DNA from 3 places in the Rhizobium sp. CFBP 8752 genome. Region 2 is predicted to be linked to each of the others. Evidence: predicted binding sites of a transcription regulator. Region 2 holds the regulator's gene; each other region holds the start of a gene.
What was found. The regulator LexA, encoded in region 2, represses DNA repair genes until DNA is damaged. The targets are predictions, from matches to a motif close to TGTTCNNNNTGTGTTCNG.
Positions count from the first base shown of each region.

Region 1: a site for LexA is predicted at 1,356-1,373, ahead of IFT59_RS22540 (metallopeptidase family protein). Genes of this name have one in related genera too.
Region 3: a site for LexA is predicted at 5,744-5,761, ahead of recA (recombinase RecA). Genes of this name have one in related genera too.

Region 1 covers NZ_JACYUZ010000006.1:101,726-108,978, reverse strand. Annotated here, with positions in the region: gene bfr (bacterioferritin) at 1-190, opposite strand, end outside; gene IFT59_RS22550 ((2Fe-2S)-binding protein) at 156-467, opposite strand; gene IFT59_RS22545 (hypothetical protein) at 563-1,030, opposite strand; gene IFT59_RS22540 (metallopeptidase family protein) at 1,508-1,945, shown strand; gene IFT59_RS22535 (DUF1737 domain-containing protein) at 1,978-2,184, opposite strand; gene IFT59_RS22530 (HpcH/HpaI aldolase/citrate lyase family protein) at 2,181-3,056, opposite strand; gene IFT59_RS22525 (hypothetical protein) at 3,200-3,442, shown strand; gene leuD (3-isopropylmalate dehydratase small subunit) at 3,569-4,174, shown strand; gene IFT59_RS22515 (RidA family protein) at 4,185-4,574, shown strand; gene leuB (3-isopropylmalate dehydrogenase) at 4,620-5,729, shown strand; gene IFT59_RS22505 (MFS transporter) at 5,809-7,253, opposite strand, start outside.
Region 2 covers NZ_JACYUZ010000001.1:1,760,585-1,767,837, forward strand. Annotated here, with positions in the region: gene IFT59_RS08445 (aminotransferase class I/II-fold pyridoxal phosphate-dependent enzyme) at 1-666, opposite strand, end outside; gene eno (phosphopyruvate hydratase) at 837-2,111, opposite strand; gene kdsA (3-deoxy-8-phosphooctulonate synthase) at 2,240-3,085, opposite strand; gene IFT59_RS08460 (VOC family protein) at 3,090-3,965, opposite strand; gene lexA (transcriptional repressor LexA) at 4,158-4,877, shown strand; gene IFT59_RS08470 (ComEC/Rec2 family competence protein) at 4,858-7,253, opposite strand, start outside.
Region 3 covers NZ_JACYUZ010000001.1:1,441,677-1,448,929, reverse strand. Annotated here, with positions in the region: gene IFT59_RS06850 (inositol monophosphatase family protein) at 1-748, opposite strand, end outside; gene ttcA (tRNA 2-thiocytidine(32) synthetase TtcA) at 789-1,655, opposite strand; gene alaS (alanine--tRNA ligase) at 1,708-4,365, opposite strand; gene recA (recombinase RecA) at 4,596-5,684, opposite strand; gene cckA (cell cycle histidine kinase CckA) at 5,931-7,253, opposite strand, start outside.

The DNA of each region.
Region 1 (7,253 bases), on a different contig from region 2:
AGATGATGCGGTCGATCAGGCGATCGGCATGCTGCATCTCTTCGATGGATTCGGCCCTCTCCTTCTTGGCAAGCTTGGTAAAACCCCAATCATGCAGGAGACGATAGTGCAGCCAGTATTGGTTCACAGCGCCAAGTTCGAGGAAGAGTGCCTCGTTAAGCCGCTCGATGACCTGTAAGTCGCCTTTCAATGTCCGCTCTCCTGTTTTCTTCGTGGAGTTGTTTCAAGCGCGACATATAGACGATCACGTCAGCTTCCGTCGAGTGCCGCTGGGCGTGATATTCTTCAGTGGTCTTGATGATCAGATCGACGACATTGGGAAAGCAACCGCAGCAACGGCCGCGTTTTTCCATCGCATGGTAGACCTTGATGGGAACGATCAGCTGCCAACAGTCCTCAGTGAGGAGTTGGATGATCGTATCCTTGATCTCCCTTTCGGTGATGTAATTGCAACTGCAAACCAGCATTTTGGATCGACCTGGAGAACATTGACCTCGATACAGACTTTTTGCAAAAGAGGACAAGCGATGTCAAGAAAGAATCCAGCCCGGTAATTGACATATCATAACCCCCTTATCAACGATCCGTGATCGGAGGCAGTGATGCCTAACCGGCTGCTGTGTCGCTGCGATATCTCTGAAAAGGCTCGGACGTCACTCGATCGAAACAACGCGCCGCCACAGGTTCCGTCCGCGGCAGAAGCAGAATCGCTCCACACGCCCGGAAAAGATGCGAGTGTCCCTTTGACGTCGAAACCCATCTGACGGAGTCTGCGGGAGGCATTGCCGAGCAAGCCCTGCTCTCCGCCACCGTAATCCGCACAGCCCGTGATATCCAGAGAGAGCCCGTTGCGCCCTTCTAGCGTCACCAGTGGCGTATATCGGTCGCACCAGTCGGAGAGCGCCATCAGAAGCGCCGCGTCGGCATCATCGTCTTCGTCCATCACGTCGAGCTCCGGAAAGATAGCTCGCGCTTCTGAAACGCCCTGCCCCAGCTTCAGGTTAAGGCGTTCGGCGGCCGCGTCGAGCACTGTCAGGCACATCCTGTCGGCGTGGCGCCCGGCAAAGACGATCGGTGGATGGTCGTGATGGCGGGACGACCGCCAGTCCATACCCCAGCGGCGGCGCGCGATTCTGTCGGTTGACAGACGCGGGAACACGAGTGTCAGAATACGCCTCTGTCCATACGCTAGAGCGGATCGAAAACAGGCGGTCATGCGGGTTCCAATCCAGACCAGACGCGAGCATCACGAGCAAGCTCGCCGACCGCTTTCCGTTTCCGAGATCGGCTTGCGCAGGGCAAAAGTCTCTCCCGCGCCCAGGCACCTTTGGCCATGGCGTTAACTCCATCGATAATGTTCGCTTTATGTTCTTATGGATTCCAGACACGTGGCAAAGAGTCAACAGCTCCCGATCAGGAATCTTTTCCTCTAAAAGCTATCGCAATGATTCTTTTCTCGAAATAGCTGCTTCAGGTATTATATGTGCCTGAGTTGGAAGGAGATCCCATGGCCCGCATTGACCAGACCGATGATTGGCAGGATCGCCATGCGCCGACGATCAGCACGTTCGAGTCGCTGGCATTAGAAGCCTACAGCCACCTTCCGGACGAATTCCGCAAACTTACAACGAACCTCACCATTGAGGTCGAAGAATTTCCGGACGACGACGTTTTCGAAGACATGGCGCTGGAAACGCCGTTCGACCTTCTGGGCCTGTTCGAAGGACGTGGCATTTCGGAACGGTTTACGGTGGAAACCGGCGAACTGCCCAATCGCATCCGGCTCTATCGCCGGCCTATCCTCGATTACTGGGCGGAGAATGAGGAAACGCTGGGCGATATCATCACCCACGTCCTTATCCACGAGATCGGCCATCACTTCGGCCTGAGTGACGACGACATGGAGCGCATCGAGGCGAGCGCCGAGGAAGCAAGCCAGCGCTGATCCAGCGCCGGCTTACAGACCTCGGCTGAGCTTTACTGCTCGCCGAGCTTCATGTCGGGGCTGTATTCCTTGCCTTCTACGGTCTTCATCACGGCCTGGCCGCAATGCATCTCGCCCGTCTTGCCGTTGAAGGCGTAGCTTGGCGAACCGGAGAGTTCCCAGCCCTTGTTCAGCGCCGCCGTCACCCGGTGACAAAAGGCGGCATCGTCAGGACCGGTGATGAAACGATATACTTTCATTGCTTTCTCTTTCTGTTGGCGATGACCGCCGCGCTGGCGACGAGCTTTTCCGCATCTTCGAGATGCAGACGCTCGACCATGCGGCCGTCGAGGTTGATGACGTTGAGCGTTTCGGCTCCCGGCTGGCGGAAGGCCTCGATGATGCCGCGTGCCTCTTCAAGCGCATCATCATAAGGACCGAAATGACGGTTGGCCGCGTCGATCTGCGCCGGATGGATCAGCATCTTGCCGGAAAATCCCATGGCACGGCCCTGGGCGCACTCGGCTTCGAACGCGGCTTCGTCCTTGAAATCGTTAAACACGCTGTCGATCACATCGACACCATAGGCCCTGCCCGCCAGCACGACCTGCATCAGCCAGGGTATGAGATTGGCCCGCCCCGGCTGCGGCAAAACACCCGTTGCCTTGCGGAGATCGTTGAGCCCCACGACGAGGCATTTGATCCGTCCGCCCACGCTCGAGATTTCGGCTGCGTTGAGGACGCCGAGCGGCGTTTCGATCATCGCCCAGATAGAGACCCTCTCCGGCACGCCCGCCTGAGAAAGGCGCTCGGCGATCACCCGGACGTCGTCCGCATGCTCAACCTTGGGAATGACCACCGCATCCGGCAGAAGTTCGACGATGAGCTCGAGATCCGCAGGACCGAATTCGCTTGTGAGCGGATTGATCCGGATAGCCGTCTCGAGACCATCGGAATTCAGCTCGGCAAAGCTTCTGCGGAGGTTATCCCGCGCTTCCGCCTTCTGCCCGGAGGCCACGGAATCCTCCAGATCGAAAATCACGCCGTCGCAGTCGAGCTGCGGGATTTTCGAAAGCGCACGGGTGTTGCTCGCGGGAACGCTCAGGAGCGAGCGCCGGATCAAAGCGGCCATCGCTTCGGGACCATGTAATCATTGGGAAAAGTCATAACGTGGTTGTGACAAGCTTTTTGGCCCTCGGCAAGACAGGAGGTCGCGAAACCACTTGTAAGCGAGGCCCGCCGGTCCCACATTTCAGACGTTGAAAGGTATGATCCATGCAAAACATTCGTGCATTTTTCGTCGTCGCCTCAGCTATTGCGGTGCTTGCCATGGCGGCGCTCTTTACAGCGTCTCTGACCGTCGCATTTGCCGGCATTCTCGTCCTTCTTTCAATTGGTAGGGCGATCTCGACCAGGTTGAACCCTGTACCCGTGCGAGCGAAATCGTTCGGACCAAAGCCGGCCAGCCGTGATATCCGTGTGTGGAACGACGGCCGCGGTACCATCATCGACCTCTAGCGTCATCATGTTCGCTCCGCCTGCGCGCTCTGGCGCAGCGGAGTACCGGTTGAAGGCATAATGCCCTTCAAATCGGTGGCAAATTGCTTTATTTGGCCTTCACGACAACTCCCTTGGAGGCAGATCATGGACAAGTTCACGCAACTCACAGGCGTCGCAGCGCCGCTTCCGGTCGTCAACATCGACACCGACATGATCATTCCCAAGGACTACCTGAAGACGATCAAGCGAACCGGTCTCGGCAAGGGACTGTTTGCAGAATCCCGCTACAATCAGGATGGGTCAGAAAACCCGGATTTCATCTTGAACAAGCCGGCCTATCGCAATTCCAAGATCCTGGTGGCTGGCGACAATTTCGGCTGCGGCTCGTCGCGTGAGCACGCGCCTTGGGCACTTCTCGATTTCGGCATCCGTTGCGTGATCTCGACCAGCTTTGCCGATATTTTCTACAATAACTGTTTCAAGAACGGCATCCTGCCGATCATCGTATCTCCGGAAGATCTCGAAAAGCTGCTCGATGATGCGGATCGTGGCTCCAATGCCGTCATTTCGATCGATCTCGAAGCACAGAAGATCACCGGCCCGGATGGCGGCTCGCTGCATTTCGACATCGACCCCGGCCGCCGCCAGATCCTTCTCGAAGGTCTCGACGATATTGCATCGACGCTGAAGAGCGACGCCGTGATCTCGAGTTTCGAGGACAAGAACAGCACGGACCGCCCCTGGCTCTGAGGGTTATCAGATGATCACGCATATCTCCTCCGGATCACCGTTCGAAGCGCGGATCGGCTATTCCCGCGCAGTTGTTGACCGTGACATGGTCTATGTCTCTGGCACGACGGGCTATGACTATGCCCTGATGGTGATGCCTGACGATGTCGCTGACCAGACCCGCAACGCGCTCGCCACTATCGCAAAAGCGCTTGGCGAAGCCGGCAGCAGCCTGAAGGACGTTGTCCGCGTGCGCTATTATCTCGTCGACATGGCCGATTACGATTCTGTGGTCGAGGTCGTCGGATCGGCATTTGCCAGCATCCGTCCGGCAGCGACCATGATCGTCTGCGGCCTCACCACCCCTGAAATGAAAATCGAGATCGAAGTGACCGCACGCATCGGTGCCGGCGCTTCCTGAAACAGCTGCCCAACCGCCGCCTGAACAATCAAGGACATCTGCACAATGGCAAAACACCTTTTCCTGCTTCCCGGTGATGGCATCGGTCCAGAGGCCATGGGCGAAGTGCGCAAGATCATCGCCCATATGAACGACGCCATGAGTGCCGATTTCGTCACCGACGAAGGTCTGGTCGGCGGCTGCGCCTATGATGCGCATGGCGCCGCCATTTCCGACGCGGATATGGAAAAAGCGATGGCGGCCGATGCCGTCCTGTTCGGCGCCGTCGGCGGTCCGAAATGGGATAGTGTTCCCTATGAGGTTCGCCCGGAAGCTGGTCTGCTGCGCCTGCGCAAGGACATGGAGCTTTTCGCAAATCTTCGCCCCGCCATCTGCTATCCGGCGCTTGCCGCCGCCTCTTCGCTGAAACCCGAACTGGTGGACGGGCTCGACATCCTGATCATCCGCGAACTCACAGGCGGCGTCTATTTCGGTGAGCCGAAGGAAATCATCGATCTCGGCAACGGCCAGAAGCGCGGCATCGATACCCAGATCTACGACACCTACGAGATCGAACGCATCGCAGGCGTTGCCTTCGAACTGGCGCGCACCCGCAAGAATGCCGTGTGCTCCATGGAAAAGCGCAACGTCATGAAGTCGGGCGTGCTGTGGAACCAGGTCGTCACCGAAATCCACAAGGCGAAATATTCCGATGTGAAGCTGGACCACATGCTGGCCGATGCCGGCGGCATGCAGCTGGTTCGCGCCCCGAAACAGTTTGACGTCATCGTCACCGACAACCTGTTCGGCGACATGCTGTCCGACGTTGCGGCCATGCTGACGGGTTCGCTCGGCATGCTGCCGTCCGCGTCCCTCGGCGCCCCCGATGGCAAGACCGGCAAGCGCAAGGCGCTTTATGAGCCGGTCCATGGTTCGGCACCGGATATTGCCGGCAAGGGCATTGCCAACCCGATCGCCATGATCGCGTCCTTTGCCATGTGCCTGCGTTATTCGTTCAACATGATCACTGAAGCCGACAACCTGGAAAAGGCGATCGCCAACGTTCTCGACCAGGGCATCCGCACCGGCGACATCATGGCCGACGGCTGCCGCCAAGTCGGCACCGGCGACATGGGCGACGCCATCCTCAAGGAATTTGCCGGTCTTTCGGCCTGAGGCATCCCGCGAGGGGACCACTTCCCTGAAACGAAAAAGGGCCCGACGTCTCCGCCGGGCCCTTCTTTTTGCTGACTGATCAGTCGTTAAGATCGATATTGCGCCGGTCCTTCACGAAGACCGCGCCGATGATGATCGTGAGAACGGCAAAGCCGACCGGGTACCAGAGGCCGGCGTAGATATCCCCGGTCGAGGCAACGATCGCGAAGGAGGTGGCCGGCAGCAACCCGCCGAACCAGCCGTTGCCGATGTGATACGGCAGCGACATGGCGGTATAGCGGATGCGTGTCGGGAAAAACTCCACCAGCGCCGCGGCGATCGGGCCGTAGACGATCGTCACATAGACGACCATGACCCAGAGAATGGCGATGACCGTCAAAGCCTGGGCATTGCCGAACACCGCGAAGAAGCCATCGACACGCACCTTGGCAGCATCGTTGGCGGCAGGGTAGCCGGCTGCCACGCTGGCCGGGCCGAGACGCTGCGCGAAGGTTTCGGTCTTGCCGTCCGGCAACGTCACATTGGCAACGGGAACGTCCGTGCCCGCCACGCTGACCGTGGTTGGCGCACCGGCGGCTGCTGGCACCAGCGTGTAGGTAAACGCCTGCTGCGACAACGTGCGTCGCGCGACGTCGCAGGGCTGCGTGAAGGTTCTGATACCAACCGGGTCGAACAGGGATCCGCATGTCGCCGGATCCGCCGAAACCTGGATCTGGACGTTTTTGATCGCTGCCGCGTAGGTCGGATTGGCGGTATTGGTCAATGCGTGGAACAGCGGGAAGTACGTGACCGCTGCGAGCCCGCAGCCTGCCAGAATGACCCATTTGCGGCCCACGCGGTCAGACAGCGCACCGAAGACGAGGAAGAATGGTGTGCCGAGAAGAAGCGACCAGGCAATCAGTACGTTCGCCGTCAGAAGGTCGACTTTCAGGATGCTCTGCAGGAAGAACAGCGCGTAGAACTGGCCGGTATACCAGACGACCGCCTGGCCGACGACAAGACCGAACAGTGCGATCAGCACGATCTTGCCGTTCTTCCAGGTGCCGAAGGCTTCCGTCAGCGGTGCCTTCGAACGGGTGCCTTCTTCCTTCATCTTCTGGAAGACGGGGGACTCGTTCATCTGCAAGCGGATGTAGATGGAGACGGCAAGCAGCAGTGCCGATCCGAGGAACGGAATGCGCCAGCCGCCCAGCAGACCGAATATGACCGGATAGCTTGTGGCAAAGGCTTCTTCACCCATGTTGACGCGCAGCGTCACGATGACGGCGAGCGACAGCAACAGGCCAAGCGTCGCCGTCGTCTGAATCCAGGCCGTGTAAAATCCGCGGCGACCGGGCGGGGCGTGCTCCGCCACATAGACAGCAGCACCACCGTATTCGCCACCAAGCGCCAGGCCCTGCAACATGCGCAGCGCGATGAGAAGGATGGGCGCCGTTGCACCAATCTGCTCGTAGCTCGGCAGAAGACCGACAAAGAATGTCGATAGGCCCATGATCACGATCGTGACAAGGAAGGTATATTTGC
Region 2 (7,253 bases):
CGGCGAGACCGGTTCGCCATCGAAGCGCAGGTTCTGGTATGCGGCATCTTCGAGAATCGCGATATCGAGTTCGTCGGCCAGTGCCAGAAGCTTTTCGCGGCCTGCGAGATCGATCGTCTCGCCGGTCGGATTGGAGAAGTCGGCGGACAGATAGGCAAACTTCACCGAGCCACCGGCTTTCGACGCCGTCTCGCGATAGGCTTCCGGCGTGCGGTTGCCGTTGACCGAGAGCTGATCGTAGGTCGGCTCATAGGCATTGAACGCGGAGAGCGCACCGAGATAGGTCGGCCACGTGACGAGCGCCGTATCGTTCGGCGACAGAAACAGTTTGCCGAGGTAATCGAGCGCCTGCTGGGAGCCTGACGTGATGAAGACGTTGTCGGCGGTACAGTCGATGCCGATCTTGGCGACATCGGCGACGATCCAGTCGCGTAGCGGCTTGTAGCCTTCGCTGACCGAATACTGCAGCGCCGAGTTCACTTGAGCGCCTGAGAAGATATCCGCATAGGCCTTCTGGAATTCCTCGGCCGGAAACAGTGCCGGATCCGGAATGCCGCCGGCGAACGAAATGATATCCGGCTGCTCCAGAAGCTTCAGCAGTTCGCGAATTTCGGAGGCTTTCATGCGGCTGGAGCGTGTCGCGAAAATATGGTCCCAATCAAGCACGGGCGTTTCCTTTTATTTCAATATTCTTGGCTTTGGTTTACATAAGTTTCGACAGGTCAACAATGCTGACCTATCGGTTTTTGGTACGGTGCGATCACGAATTGTAAAACGCAAAAGCCCGCGCAGATGGCGCGGGCTCTCGGATAGTCTGCCTCAGTCGACCGGAATGATCAGGCCTTGAGGATCGAGCGGCCCGCGTAGGCGGCCTGCGGCCCAAGCATTTCTTCGATACGGATCAGCTGGTTGTACTTGGCCAGACGATCAGAGCGCGACAGCGAACCGGTCTTGATCTGTCCGCAGTTGGTGGCGACTGCGAGATCGGCAATTGTCGAGTCTTCCGTCTCACCCGAACGGTGCGACATGACGGCCGTGTAGCTTGCCTTGTGCGCTGTTTCGACAGCATCGAGCGTTTCGGTGAGCGAGCCGATCTGGTTGACCTTGACGAGGATCGAGTTGGCTGTGCCCTGACGGATCCCATCGCGCAGACGGGCCGAGTTGGTCACGAACAGGTCGTCGCCGACGAGCTGAACCTTGGAACCGATCTTGTCGGTGAGATACTTCCAGCCAGCCCAGTCGTCTTCCGACATGCCGTCTTCGATCGAGATGATCGGGTACTTGCCGGCAAGTTCTGCCAGGTAATCAGCCATTGCTTCGGGCTCGAGCGAGCGGCCTTCGCCTTCCAGCTCATACTTGCCGTTCTTGAAGAATTCGGTCGCTGCGCAATCAAGCGCCAGGTGGACGTCATCGCCCGGCCGGTAGCCGGCCTTTTCGACCGACTTCATGATGAAGTCGAGGGCTTCCGGCGCGCTCTTCAGGCCCGGCGCGAAACCGCCTTCGTCGCCGACATTGGTGTTGTGCCCCTGCGCTGCCAGTTCCTTCTTGAGGACGTGGAAGATTTCCGCACCCATGCGCACGGCATCCTTCAGCGTCTCGGCGCCGACAGGCATGATCATGAATTCCTGGAAATCGATCGGGTTGTCGGCGTGAGCGCCGCCGTTGATGATGTTCATCATCGGGACCGGCAGAAGATGGGCGGAGGCGCCGCCGATATAGCGATAGAGCGGCAGGCCGGACGATTCGGCTGCGGCCTTGGCAACGGCAAGCGAGACGCCGAGAATGGCGTTTGCACCCAGGCGCGACTTGTTCGGGGTGCCGTCGAGCGCGATCAGGGTCTTGTCGATGTGGATCTGGCTTTCGGCATCGAAGCCGCCGATCGCGTCGAAGATCTCGGTGTTGACGGCTTCGACAGCCTTTTCGACGCCCTTGCCACCATAGCGCTTGCCGCCATCGCGAAGTTCGACGGCTTCATGCGCGCCCGTGGAGGCTCCCGACGGAACGGCGGCGCGGCCCATCGAGCCGTCTTCCAGATAAACATCCACCTCGACGGTCGGATTGCCACGGCTGTCCAGAATTTCGCGAGCGATGATGTCGGTAATGGCGGTCAAGGGTCTCTCCTCGGTTAATGTGCGAGCCTGAATTCGCAGGCTCAGCGAACAGGCGTGTCATCGACATTGTGCGATCGTCGATGACACGCGGATTACAGTCCAGTCAATTCGGCGGTTTTTCGACGCCGTCAGCCTTTTGCGATGGCGTCGAAGGCCAGCAGCTTTTCCAGAAGGCGCGGCATGTCCTTCAGGTGGACCATGTTCGGACCGTCGGACGGTGCGTTGTCAGGGTCTTCGTGGGTTTCGATAAAGACGCCAGCAACGCCGACGGCGACGGCTGCCCGCGCCAGCGTTTCGACAAATTCGCGCTGGCCGCCGGAAGAACCGCCCTGGCCGCCGGGCTGCTGCACGGAATGGGTTGCGTCAAAAATAACGGGGCTTCCGAGAGCCGCCATGATCGGCAGCGAGCGCATGTCGGAGACAAGCGTGTTGTAGCCGAACGAGGCACCGCGCTCGCACAGCATCACATTGGGATTGCCGCTTTCGAGGAACTTCGCCTGGACGTTCTTCATGTCCCAGGGCGCCAGGAACTGGCCCTTCTTCACGTTGATCGCGCAACCCGTCTTTGCGGCCGCGACGAGCAAGTCCGTCTGGCGCGACAGGAAGGCGGGGATCTGCAGGATATCGATCGTATCCGCCACGAGAGCGCATTGCTCTTCAGTGTGAATGTCGGTCAGAACGGGAAAGCCGAATTCCGTCTTCAGATCGGCAAAGATCGCCATCGCGTTGTCCAAGCCGATGCCGCGCTTGCCGGAGATCGACGTGCGGTTGGCCTTGTCGAAGGAGGATTTGTAGACGAGGCCGATGCCGAGTTTCTTGCAGAGTTCGACAAGCGTGCCGGCGATCATGAACGCATGATCACGGCTTTCCATCTGGCAGGGACCGGCAATCAGCGAGAGCTTTGCCGTGTTTGAGAAAACGACTTTCGAACTCCCCTCGCCCACGGACACTTCAGAATTGACGGAGACTGTCATTTCACTATTCCTCGAAACCGAAAACCACACCTTGCCCCGGGGCTGCCGACACGATCACGCGGCCATCCCTGCGGATGAATGCGACGTCATTAGCAGCAAGGGTGATCTCTGTCACGGCGAGATCGGTGGTCTTGAAGATGATCCCGCGCGCAGCGAGGCGCGACGATAACAAGGGCTTCATCGAAGACCGGAACTCGTCGCTGAACGTGTCGTTGGATTGAATGCGGATGCCGGCATTGGCAGCTTCGATCCGCAGACCGTCTTTCCCTTGCTCGGGTTGCGTCTCGAACACGGTTTCGAAAAGCGGCAGAAACTCCAGCGGGTCATCTGCAGAAAAGACGATCTCTCGAAGGCCTGTAACGGCGTTTGCGTGCTCATCAAGACCACCGCGATCTGCCGGTAATGCGGCCATGCGCTGGCAGGAAAACAGCAAGATGTCATCGACCTCGGGGACTGCCGCGAACGCCAGACGGAATGAGACTTCGCTCTCCCCACCATCGGGCAACTGCATCGGGCGGGAGAACTGAAGCATCTCGCCCGCAGACATGTACCCGTCCACAAAACGGCTATGATCGGCCGCTGCATCCTGCGTCCCGACGACCACCGCCGATAGACCTTCCCTTTTCCGCTGGCCGCGAAAGCGGATGTCGCGATCGGTGAACACGTTGCCTCGTTTTGCCGCAAGCGAGGCTTGCCGACGGTTCACAATGGCCAGTGGCTCGAGGTACGAGCCATCCGCGAAGAATATGCAGGCATTGGCTGTGCCGAAAGGGTGAACACCTTCAGGTGCCACAGTAAAGCCGAGAGCGGTCAACCTCCCCCGCGCTGACGCCAGATCTGCAACGGGCAGAACCAAATGATCGACTGACTTGTTACCCACTTACACCCCCAAAGTCTTATTCCGCAGAACATTGGCTATCGCGGGAAACTCGGCAAGTGCTGCGCACGAACTGAATACGTGATCGAACGCTGAAATGAGACTATTCTTGAGCAAAAATTTGGGGCTTGCGGAACACAGATAGAACATATAGCGTCCGTTCTGCATTTGTTTCCAATTCTGAGGGTCCCGTCCATGCTGACACGCAAGCAACAGGAGTTACTTCTGTTCATCCACGAGCGGATGAAAGAATCAGGCGTGCCGCCGTCGTTTGACGAAATGAAGGACGCTCTCGACCTTGCATCGAAGTCCGGCATCCATAGGCTGATCACCGCGCTCGAGGAGCGTGGCTTTATTCGCCGTCTGCCGAACAGAGCACGCGCGCTCGAAGTGATCAAGCTGCCTGACGCCTATGTGGCGAACCTTCATCCGCGACGGGGTTTTTCTCCCAGTGTCATCGAGGGAAGCCTCGGCAAAACGCAACCGGTCGTCGCTCAGAAGCCGGCGCCGGTCATGGCGGACAATCCGTTCTCGACAAACATTCCGGTCATGGGTCGAATCGCTGCCGGCGTGCCGATCTCCGCGATCCAGAACAACACCCATGACATCGCCGTTCCGATCGAGATGCTGGGTTCCGGCGATCATTACGCGCTCGAAGTGAAGGGCGATTCGATGATCGATGCCGGCATCCTCGATGGCGATACCGTCATCATCAAGAATACCAGCACCGCAAGTCCAGGCGATATCATCGTTGCCCTGGTCGATGAGGAAGAAGCGACCCTGAAGCGGTTTCGCCGCAAGGGTGCCTCGATCGCACTGGAAGCGGCAAACCCGGCTTACGAGACCCGCATCTTCCCGCCCGACCGGGTGAAGGTCCAGGGCAAGCTTGTCGGCCTTATTCGCCGCTATCATTAAGAACGGTGTCATCCCGGAGATGCGCAGCAACAGCCTCCGGGATGCCAAAGTCGAGTTGTCGCGTTCGCCAGTCATAGAACCGGTGGACGGTCCACGGACGGCTTGAGGTCTGTGCGCTGTCTCGCATTGCCGCCGTAATCTTGATGTCTGGCGCTGTCGCGTTCGGAATAATGGTGATTTCCAGTGCGCCAGTCCGGCGCAACGTCCGCCCGCTGAGAAGCAAGGCGCCGGAGCGGCAAGTATCGAAGCGTGCGCCGGGCGAGACGATGATCCGACCGACATCGCAGGCAAGACCGGTGTATCGGTTGTCTTCGACGGTGACGATCCGGATGTCCTGAGCAGTCTGCGCCGCGCACAGGATTTTCGGCAGACAGGCGAATCGTCCGGGCTTCAATGCTTGAAGAAAACCCCTGACATATTCGATTTCCCGGCGCGTCAAATCCGGTCGCGAATGTGGTCCAGGTGGTCTGTCATCGCTTTTCGCAAGGCTGGCACCTCGCGCTGGTTCCGAAGAGGCAAGAACCGGCAAGGCGAGCGGTTGTTCTCCGGTCTCAAGCACCAGCGCTCGCCGCCATTGATCGTAGATAAATCCCGGCGGTCGGGTTCGATTGAGGGTGATCTTGTCATCCTGGATCAGTCCCACTGACGCGCCGTCTTCGGATATGACGATATCAGGCCTCGGCGCCGAGCCTGAGCGGACCGCAAAGAGCAAAGCCACCGCCATGAACAGCGCGCCTGTCAACCTCAGCGGCGTGCGCAGCAGCGTCAGAAGCAGAAAGCCTGCCGTCGCCAGAGGCAGGAAAAGCGGGTTCTGCCGGCCGATGGCAATATCGCCGCCCCATGCGGCGACGATCTCGGCAATGCGAATGACGATCCGCAGCCCCTCGCCCATGATGAACAGAACGGGAGCATCCAGCCCGAACGGCATCAGCAGCATGGCCACGAGACCTGCCGGCATCACCACGAAGGAAATGATCGGCATGGCCGCGAGATTGGCCGCGAGGCCGTAGGTGGTCAGATGGTGGAAATGCTCGATCGAATAGATCGACGTCGACGTACTGCCGATCAGCGACGTCACCACGATCCCGGCAATGAAATGCAACGTCGCCGCAATACCCGTTATCCAACGGTTGCTACCTTTTGTCTCCTCCTTTCCTTTCGCGAAATATCGCGTCCAGAGGGCGAACCCTGCCACCAGTGCCGCGGTTGCCGCAAACGACATCTGGAAACTCGGACCCAGAATCTCCGACGGCGAGATGGCGAGGATGATGATTGCCGAAAGGGCGACGTTGCGAAGGCTGATGGAGGGTCGATCGACGAGCACGGCGACCAGCATCACCGCCATCATGATATAGGCTCGCTCGGCGGAAACCCCGAACCCGGAAATCAGGTAATAGGCGGTCGCCATGACAAGCGCACCGAACGCGGCAAACTTCTTGATCGGATAGGCCTGCGCAAAGCCTGGAAACAGCGACAGGACGGAGCGGACGCCGACGAAGAAGATACCGGCTGCCAGCGCCATGTTGAGGCCTGAGATCGCGACGATATGGGCCAGCCCGGACAGACGAAGCGCCTCGGTCGTCTCACGGGAAATTGCACGGCGCTCGTCGGTCACGATTGCGGCAGCAAAAGCGCCCGCATCCCCCTTGACCGTATCGCGGATGCGATTGCCGATTGCGCTGCGAAGCGCAAAAAGCCCTCGCTGCATGTCCGACCATAACCCGGGTTGGTCATCGATCGCCGGTTGTACGCTAGGCGCGCCGTAAAAGAAGCCAACGGCCCCGATTTGATCGAAGTAGGAGGAGAAGGCGAAATCGTTCAATCCGGGAAGCGCCGGGCCAGAGGGTGGCGACAGACGGGCACGGCCGGAAACGCGCTCTCCGATGTCTGCAGGCTCGTGTTGGCTTCTGGCAAGAACCGAGACGCGCTGTGGCGGTCGTGAAAGCGAGGGCTCAGATGTCTGCTCGATCCTGAGGATATAGCGCCAGCGGCGCTGTGCATCGGCTTCGCGTCGTTCGACAATCCCGCTGATGGTCGTTGTGACGGGCGAATCGAGCACGACCGTCGAACACCGCCAGGTTTCGAGCGCTGCCAGCGCAGAACCGGAGAGAAGCAGGCAGAGTACAAGGTTGGCACGAGACAGTGGATGCGCGCGATACCGTGTCAGCCCTGCGGTCACCATCGAGATCGCAAGCATGGTTGCGAGAATGAATGGCGATGGCGTCCAAGGAAGTGCGAACCAGGTCGCAGCGCCGGCGCCCAGCAAGACAGGCAGGAAGAGGAACACATGACCGTGGGAAAGCTCCTCGCTCAACGACGTGCACAGCCATTTGGAAACGGGCCGGTCTCTGACCACGTATCCCAGGAAAACATCCT
Region 3 (7,253 bases), 320 kb from region 2:
GGTCCGGCAGGTACTCGGATCCGTCGAAGCGCGCCGCATAACCGCCGGCCTCCGTGGCAATCAGGGTGCCCGCCAGATGATCCCAAGGCATGAGCTTGTTGTAGAGAAGGTATTGCACGTGCCCGCCGGCAAAGGTGCGATACTCGTGCGCGGCACATCGATAGTTGGCAAAGAAACGCACCTTCGCCAGGTTGGCCAGCAGCCGCTCTCTCTCCTCGCCGAAGAAATACCCGGGTGACGCCATTCCGACCATGTCGCCGATCGGTCTTGGCTCTGCCACTGCAAGGCGCACCGCGTCGCCGTCAGGACGGCGCAGGAAGGCGCCTGCGCCCTTTTCCGCCATCACCCAATCGTCACCCATCGGATCGTAGATGATGCCGGCCACCGTTTCGCCTTTCCAGACGACAGAGGCCATGACACCGAAGGCAGGAATGCCGGAGGCGAAATTGAACGTGCCATCGACAGGATCGACGACGATCGCGAAATCCGAACCTCCTAGCTTGGCGAGAAGCGACGGATCGGCGGCCACCGATTCTTCGCCGACAAACAGAGCATCAGGCGCCAGCGCTTCAAGCTCGCGGCGGATCAGACGCTCGGCTGCCTCGTCCGCTTCGGTCACAAGATCCGACGGCTCGCTTTTGGAACGCACGTCGCCGCTTCCAAGCCGCCGGAACCGCGGCAGGATCTCTTCCTTCGCCGCAAGGCGCAGGATGTCGGCAAGCTTGGCTATATCGAGCGGCATGGTCATGGTGTGAGATCCTGCAGTGGTGGGAGCCGCTTGTTGGGGATCAGGCGGCGGGGTTGGCGCTGAGGCCGGAGAAGTCGAACAGTTTCGGGTCAAGCAGATGCGACGGGTTCACATGCGCCAGCGCCCGCAGCATCGTGTCCTTGCGGCCCGGCATGCGCGTCTCGATATCGGCAAGCATGGCCTTCATCGCGTTGCGCTGCAGCCCGTCCTGCGAGCCACAGAGGTCGCAGGGGATGATCGGGAATTCCATGGCGGCAGAGAATTTCGCCAGATCGTCCTCGGCGCAATAGGCAAGCGGCCGCAGCACCATCACGTCGCCTTCGTCGTTCAGAAGCTTCGCCGGCATGCCGGCAAGCCGTCCGCCGTGAAAGAAGTTCATGAAGAAGGTTTCGAGAATATCCTCCCGGTGGTGCCCGAGAACCAGTGCATCACACCCCTCTTCGCGGGCAACCCGGTAGAGATTGCCGCGCCGAAGCCGCGAACAGAGCGCGCAGTAGGTTCCGCCCGCCGGCACCTTTTCCTTCACGATCGAATAGGTATCGCGATACTCGATCCGGTGCTTGACGCCGATGGAGGTGAGATAATCCGGCAGGATGTGTTTGGGAAAGTTCGGCTGTCCCTGATCGAGATTGCAGGCAAGCAGCTCGACCGGAAGCAGGCCACGCCATTGCAGATCGAGCAGAATGGCGAGCAGCGAATAGCTGTCCTTGCCGCCCGACAGGCCGACCAGCCAGCGTTTCTGATCTTTCAGCATGCCGAAATCGTCGAACGCCTGACGAACCTGCCGCAGCAGGCGCTTGCGCAACTTGTTGAACGAGACCGAACTCGGTGCATCCCTGAATAGGGACGGCACGAGGCCATCCACGACCTCGTCGATCTCATCCGGTATTGTTGCGTTCAATCCCATGTCCAAACCTCATGTGAAACGGGCGGCCAGTGGCCGCCCGATCATTCCAACCTCAGGCGCCGAGCGCTGCGGCCACGGCTTCCAGCGCATCATTGGCCTTGGCACCGTCAGGGCCACCGGCCTGCGCCATATCCGGCCGTCCGCCGCCGCCCTTGCCGCCAAGTGCCGCAGAGGCGATCCGCACCAGATCGACAGCGCTGAAGCGGCCGATAAGATCAGGCGTCACCGCCACGACCGCACTCGCCTTGCCGTCTTCCGACACGCCAACCAGCGTCACGACACCCGAACCGAGGGTAGCCTTGCCTTCGTCCGCGAGACCCTTCAGGTCCTTCGCATCGATGCCGGCCAGCGCCTTGCCCATGAACTTGATGCCAGCGATCTCGCGGATGTCGTCGGCAGAGCCACCCTGCTGACCGCCACCCATGGCGAGCCGGCGCTTGGCATCCGCCAGTTCCTTCTCAAGCTTGCGACGCTCGTCGATCAGCGCCTCGACGCGGGAGACAAGCTCACCGGGCTGAACCTTTAGCGCACCCGACAACGTCTTCACGCGCTCATCCTGCTCAGCGAGATAGACACGCGCTGCATCCCCCGTCACCGCTTCGACGCGGCGAACACCGGCGCCGACCGCGCTTTCGGAGAGAATGCGCACGAGGCCGATATCGCCCGTCGCGTTGACATGCGTCCCGCCGCAGAGTTCGATCGAATAAGGCTTGCCGGCCTTCGGCCCATCGACAGCCTTGCCCATCGAGACGACACGAACTTCATCGCCGTATTTCTCGCCGAACAATGCCATTGCACCCTCGGCAATCGCATCGTCGACGCTCATCAGGCGCGTCGTGACCTGCGCGTTCTGCAGGATGATGGCGTTGGCCATATCCTCGACGACCTGCAATTCCTCTGACGACATCGGCTTCGGATGCGACACGTCGAACCGCAGACGCTCAGGAGCGACCAGCGAGCCCTTCTGCGCCACGTGTGTGCCGAGCACTTCCCGCAGGGCTTCATGCAGCAGATGCGTCGCGGAATGGTTCGAGCGCAAGCGCGAACGGCGAGCGTGATCGACGGCGAGGATGACCGCGTCGCCAGCCTTCAACGTGCCCTCGGTCACGGTTGCGATATGGACAAACAGCCCCTCGCCCCGCTTCTGGACGTCGGTCACTTCAAGCTTGGCGTGGTCGGTCGAGATCAAACCGGCATCGCCCATCTGGCCGCCGGATTCACCGTAGAACGGCGTCTGGCTCACGACGATTTGGACGGCATCGCCGCTCGAGGCACTGTCGATGGCCTTGCCATCCTTGACGATCGCCTGGACGACGCCTTCGGCAGTCTCGGTGTCATAGCCGAGGAATTCGGTGGCGCCGAACTTTTCCTTGATTTCGAACCAGACGGTTTCGGTCGCCTTGTCGCCGGAGCCTGCCCAATGCGAGCGGGCTTCCGCCTTCTGGCGTTCCATCGCATCGGTAAAGCCGGAGAGATCGACGCCGATTTCGCGGGCGCGGAGCGCGTCCTGCGTCAGGTCGAGCGGGAAACCGTAGGTGTCGTAAAGCTTGAACGCCGTCTCGCCGTCGAGCATGTCGCCCTTGTCGAGCGTGCTGGTCGCGTCCGAAAGCAGCGACAAACCACGTTCGAGCGTCTTGAGGAAGCGGGTTTCCTCGAGCTTCAGCGTTTCCGCGGTCAGCGCCTCGGCGCGCACCAGTTCCGGATAGGCGCGGCCCATTTCCTGCACCAGCGTCGGCAGCAGCTTGTACATCACAGGTTCTTTGGCACCGAGCAGCTGCGCATGGCGCATGGCGCGGCGCATGATGCGGCGAAGCACGTAACCACGGCCTTCGTTGGATGGCAGCACGCCGTCGGCAATCAGGAACGCGGACGAACGCAGATGGTCGGCGATGACGCGGTGGCTGGCACTGCCCTGGGCCTTCACGCTCAGGACATCCTCGATCGTTCCGATCAGCGTCTGGAACAGGTCGGTGTCGAACACACTCTGCTTGCCCTGCAGGACACAGGCCATGCGCTCGAGACCCATGCCGGTATCGATCGACGGGCGCGGCAGCAGCGTACGCTCGCCAGGAGCGGTCTGCTCGTACTGCATAAAGACGAGGTTCCAGAATTCGAGAAAGCGGTCGCCGTCTTCTTCAGGCGAGCCCGGAGGTCCACCCCAGACATTTTCGCCCTGGTCGATAAAGATTTCCGAGCACGGACCGCAGGGGCCGGTATCGCCCATCTGCCAGAAATTGTCGGAAGTGGGAATGCGGATGATCTTGTCGTCGGAAATGCCGGCGATCTTCTTCCACAGCGTCGCAGCTTCCTCGTCTTCCGAATAGACGGTGACCAGCAGCCGGTGCTTGGGCAGATCGAACCCTTCTGTGACCAGCTTCCAGGCAAGCTCGATCGCGTTTTCCTTGAAGTAGTCACCGAACGAGAAGTTGCCGAGCATCTCGAAGAAGGTGAGATGGCGGGCGGTGTAACCGACATTGTCGAGGTCGTTGTGCTTGCCGCCGGCGCGCACGCATTTCTGCGAGGTGGTGGCCGTGGTGTAGGGGCGCTTCTCAAGACCGGTAAAGACGTTCTTGAACTGCACCATACCGGCATTGGTAAACATCAGCGTCGGGTCATTGCGCGGCACAAGCGGGGACGAGGACACAACCTCGTGGCCGTTCATTTGGAAATAGTCGAGAAACGTCGACCGGATTTCATTCACGCCGCTCATGCTAAGCCCTTTTTATCGCCGGGTGCGATGCTGTTATTCGAAGACGAAAGGCTTGTATCGTCCGCGTTCCCGACTGTCCAGCCACAGCACCCCTAATCATCCCAAACCCGCCCGGAACGCAGACCGGCCGCGCATCTCGTAGATGGCGGCCGGCAAGATTTGAAAACCGGAAAACACCGGTGAATATCAGCGTCAGGATGCCCTAGATCGACATCCCAACCCAGGTCCGATCAAGGGTCCGGGGCCTGGTCGCCGTCATTGGCATCAGGACCGCCATTCTGCAGGAACTTGTCCGCGATCAGACCGGCGTTCTGGCGCAGCGACGTCTCGATTTCACGCGCCACTTCCGGATTGTCTCGCAGGAACGACTTCGCGTTCTCGCGGCCCTGACCAAGGCGCTGGCTGTTGTAGGAGAACCATGCGCCCGACTTCTCGACGATCCCAGCCTTGACGCCGAGATCGACGAGCTCGCCGGTCTTTGACACGCCTTCGCCATACATGATGTCGAATTCGACCTGCTTGAAGGGAGGCGCCATCTTGTTCTTGACGACCTTGACGCGTGTCTGGTTGCCGACGACTTCTTCGCGTTCCTTGACCTGGCCGATGCGGCGAATGTCGAGACGGACGGACGCGTAGAATTTCAGCGCGTTACCGCCTGTCGTCGTTTCCGGCGAACCGAACATCACGCCGATCTTCATGCGGATCTGGTTGATGAAGATCACCATCGTCTTCGACTTGGAGATCGACGCCGTCAGCTTGCGCAGTGCCTGGCTCATCAGACGGGCCTGAAGACCCGGCAGGCTGTCGCCCATTTCGCCTTCGATTTCGGCGCGTGGGGTCAATGCCGCAACCGAGTCGATGACGAGAACGTCGACAGCACCGGAACGCACCAGCGTGTCGGTGATCTCAAGCGCCTGCTCACCGGTGTCAGGCTGCGAGATCAGGAGGTTATGCAGATCGACGCCGAGCTTGCGGGCATAGACCGGATCGAGCGCGTGTTCCGCGTCGACGAAGGCGCAAACACCGCCACCCTTCTGAGCCTCGGCAATGGTCTGCAGGGCAAGCGTTGTCTTGCCCGAGCTTTCCGGACCATAGATTTCGACGATACGGCCCTTCGGCAGGCCGCCGATGCCGAGCGCAATATCGAGGCTCAGGGAACCGGTGGAAACTGTCTCGATCTCGACGATGCTATCGTTCGAGCCAAGCTTCATGATCGATCCCTTACCGAAGGATCGTTCGATCTGTGAGAGTGCTGCTTCGAGCGCCTTGCTCTTGTCCACGCCTTTATCCTCTACGAGCCGCAATGAATTCTGTGCCATGAGGTCCCACCTTTAGGTTATTGCCGCCACGCAAGCAATGAAGCAGCCGATGGACATCGTGTACTCTTTTTGTTCTCATCAATCAAGAGGCTTTTATCAGCTTGATTGAACTGCGTTATCGCGATTTCGTTCCCGGAACGTTCTCGCGCATATAACCTGTGGAAAATCAGGCGTTAAAGCAAGAAGCCTCGCGGTTCGACGGACGAATCGCGAGGCTCCATAAAGGTTGGCAGGCGGATCAGAAAATCAGTCCGAGTCGAGCATCTCGCGAACCGCAACGGCAAGCTGCTTCAGCGAAAACGGCTTGGGCAGAAAACCGAACTTCGCATCGGCCGGCAGGTTGCGCGCAAACGCGTCCTCCGCGTATCCGGAGACGAAGATGAACTTCAGATCCGGATAGGATTTCCGCAGTTCCGTCAGAAGCGTCGGCCCGTCCATCTCAGGCATTACAACGTCGGAAACGACGATATCAACCTTGCCTTCGAGCTCGTCCATGATGTCGAGTGCTTCGACGCCGGATCCGGCTTCGTGCACGGTATAACCGCGCGTTTCCAGCATGCGCTTGCCACCCCGGCGAACCGCTTCTTCATCTTCCACAAGCAGCACGACCGCAGACTTGCCCGTGAGATCCATATCCTCTGCCGGCGCTTTCAAAGCCACGGGCTGTGCGGCTGCCAGAGCTGCAGCCTCTGCGGCCTCTGGCGTGATGACCGGTATTTCGGGAATGTGACGCGGCAGGAACAGCCGGAAACTCGTTCCGCGACCGACTTCGGATTCCGGATAGATATAGCCGCCGGACTGTTTGATGATGCCATAGACCATCGAAAGGCCGAGACCTGTCCCTTTGCCCACTTCCTTGGTGGTGAAGAACGGCTCGAAGATCTTGTCCATGATCTCGGGCGGAATGCCCGTGCCGCTGTCGGCGACCTCGACCATCACGAGATCTTCCGCCGGCAGATCGGCCTGATGGAAGGCGGCGGTTTCCTCGGCCGTCACATTGCGGGTCTTGATCAGGATCGTGCCGCCCTGCGGCATCGCATCGCGCGCGTTGACGCAGAGGTTGATGAGAACCTGCTCGAACTGCGACAGGTCGGTGCGCACCGGCCACAAGTCGCGCCCGTAGTCGACATCGAGCTTGACATTGGTGCCGGAAATCAGCCGGTCGACCAGCATCCGCAAGTCGCCCACCACATCGGTGAGGTTCAGCACCGCCGGACGCATCGTCTGCTTGCGCGAGAAGGCCAGAAGCTGGCGCACCAGAACGGCGGCCCGGTTGGCATTGCGCTTGATTTCCATCAGATCGGCGAAGCTCGCGTCGGACGGACGCGCCTGCAAAAGCAGGTGATCGGACGACAGAAGGATAGCCGTCAGCACATTGTTGAAATCGTGCGCGATACCGCCGGCAAGAGTGCCGACCGCATTCAGCTTCTGGGTCTGCGCCATCTGCGTCTCGAGCGCCTTTTGCTCGGTCGTCTCGACGGAATAGATGATGGCCGCCTCTTCGGGTGCCTCGTCGCTCTCGTCGATCACGGCATTGACGTAGAAACGCAGATACCGGGTCTCGTCACC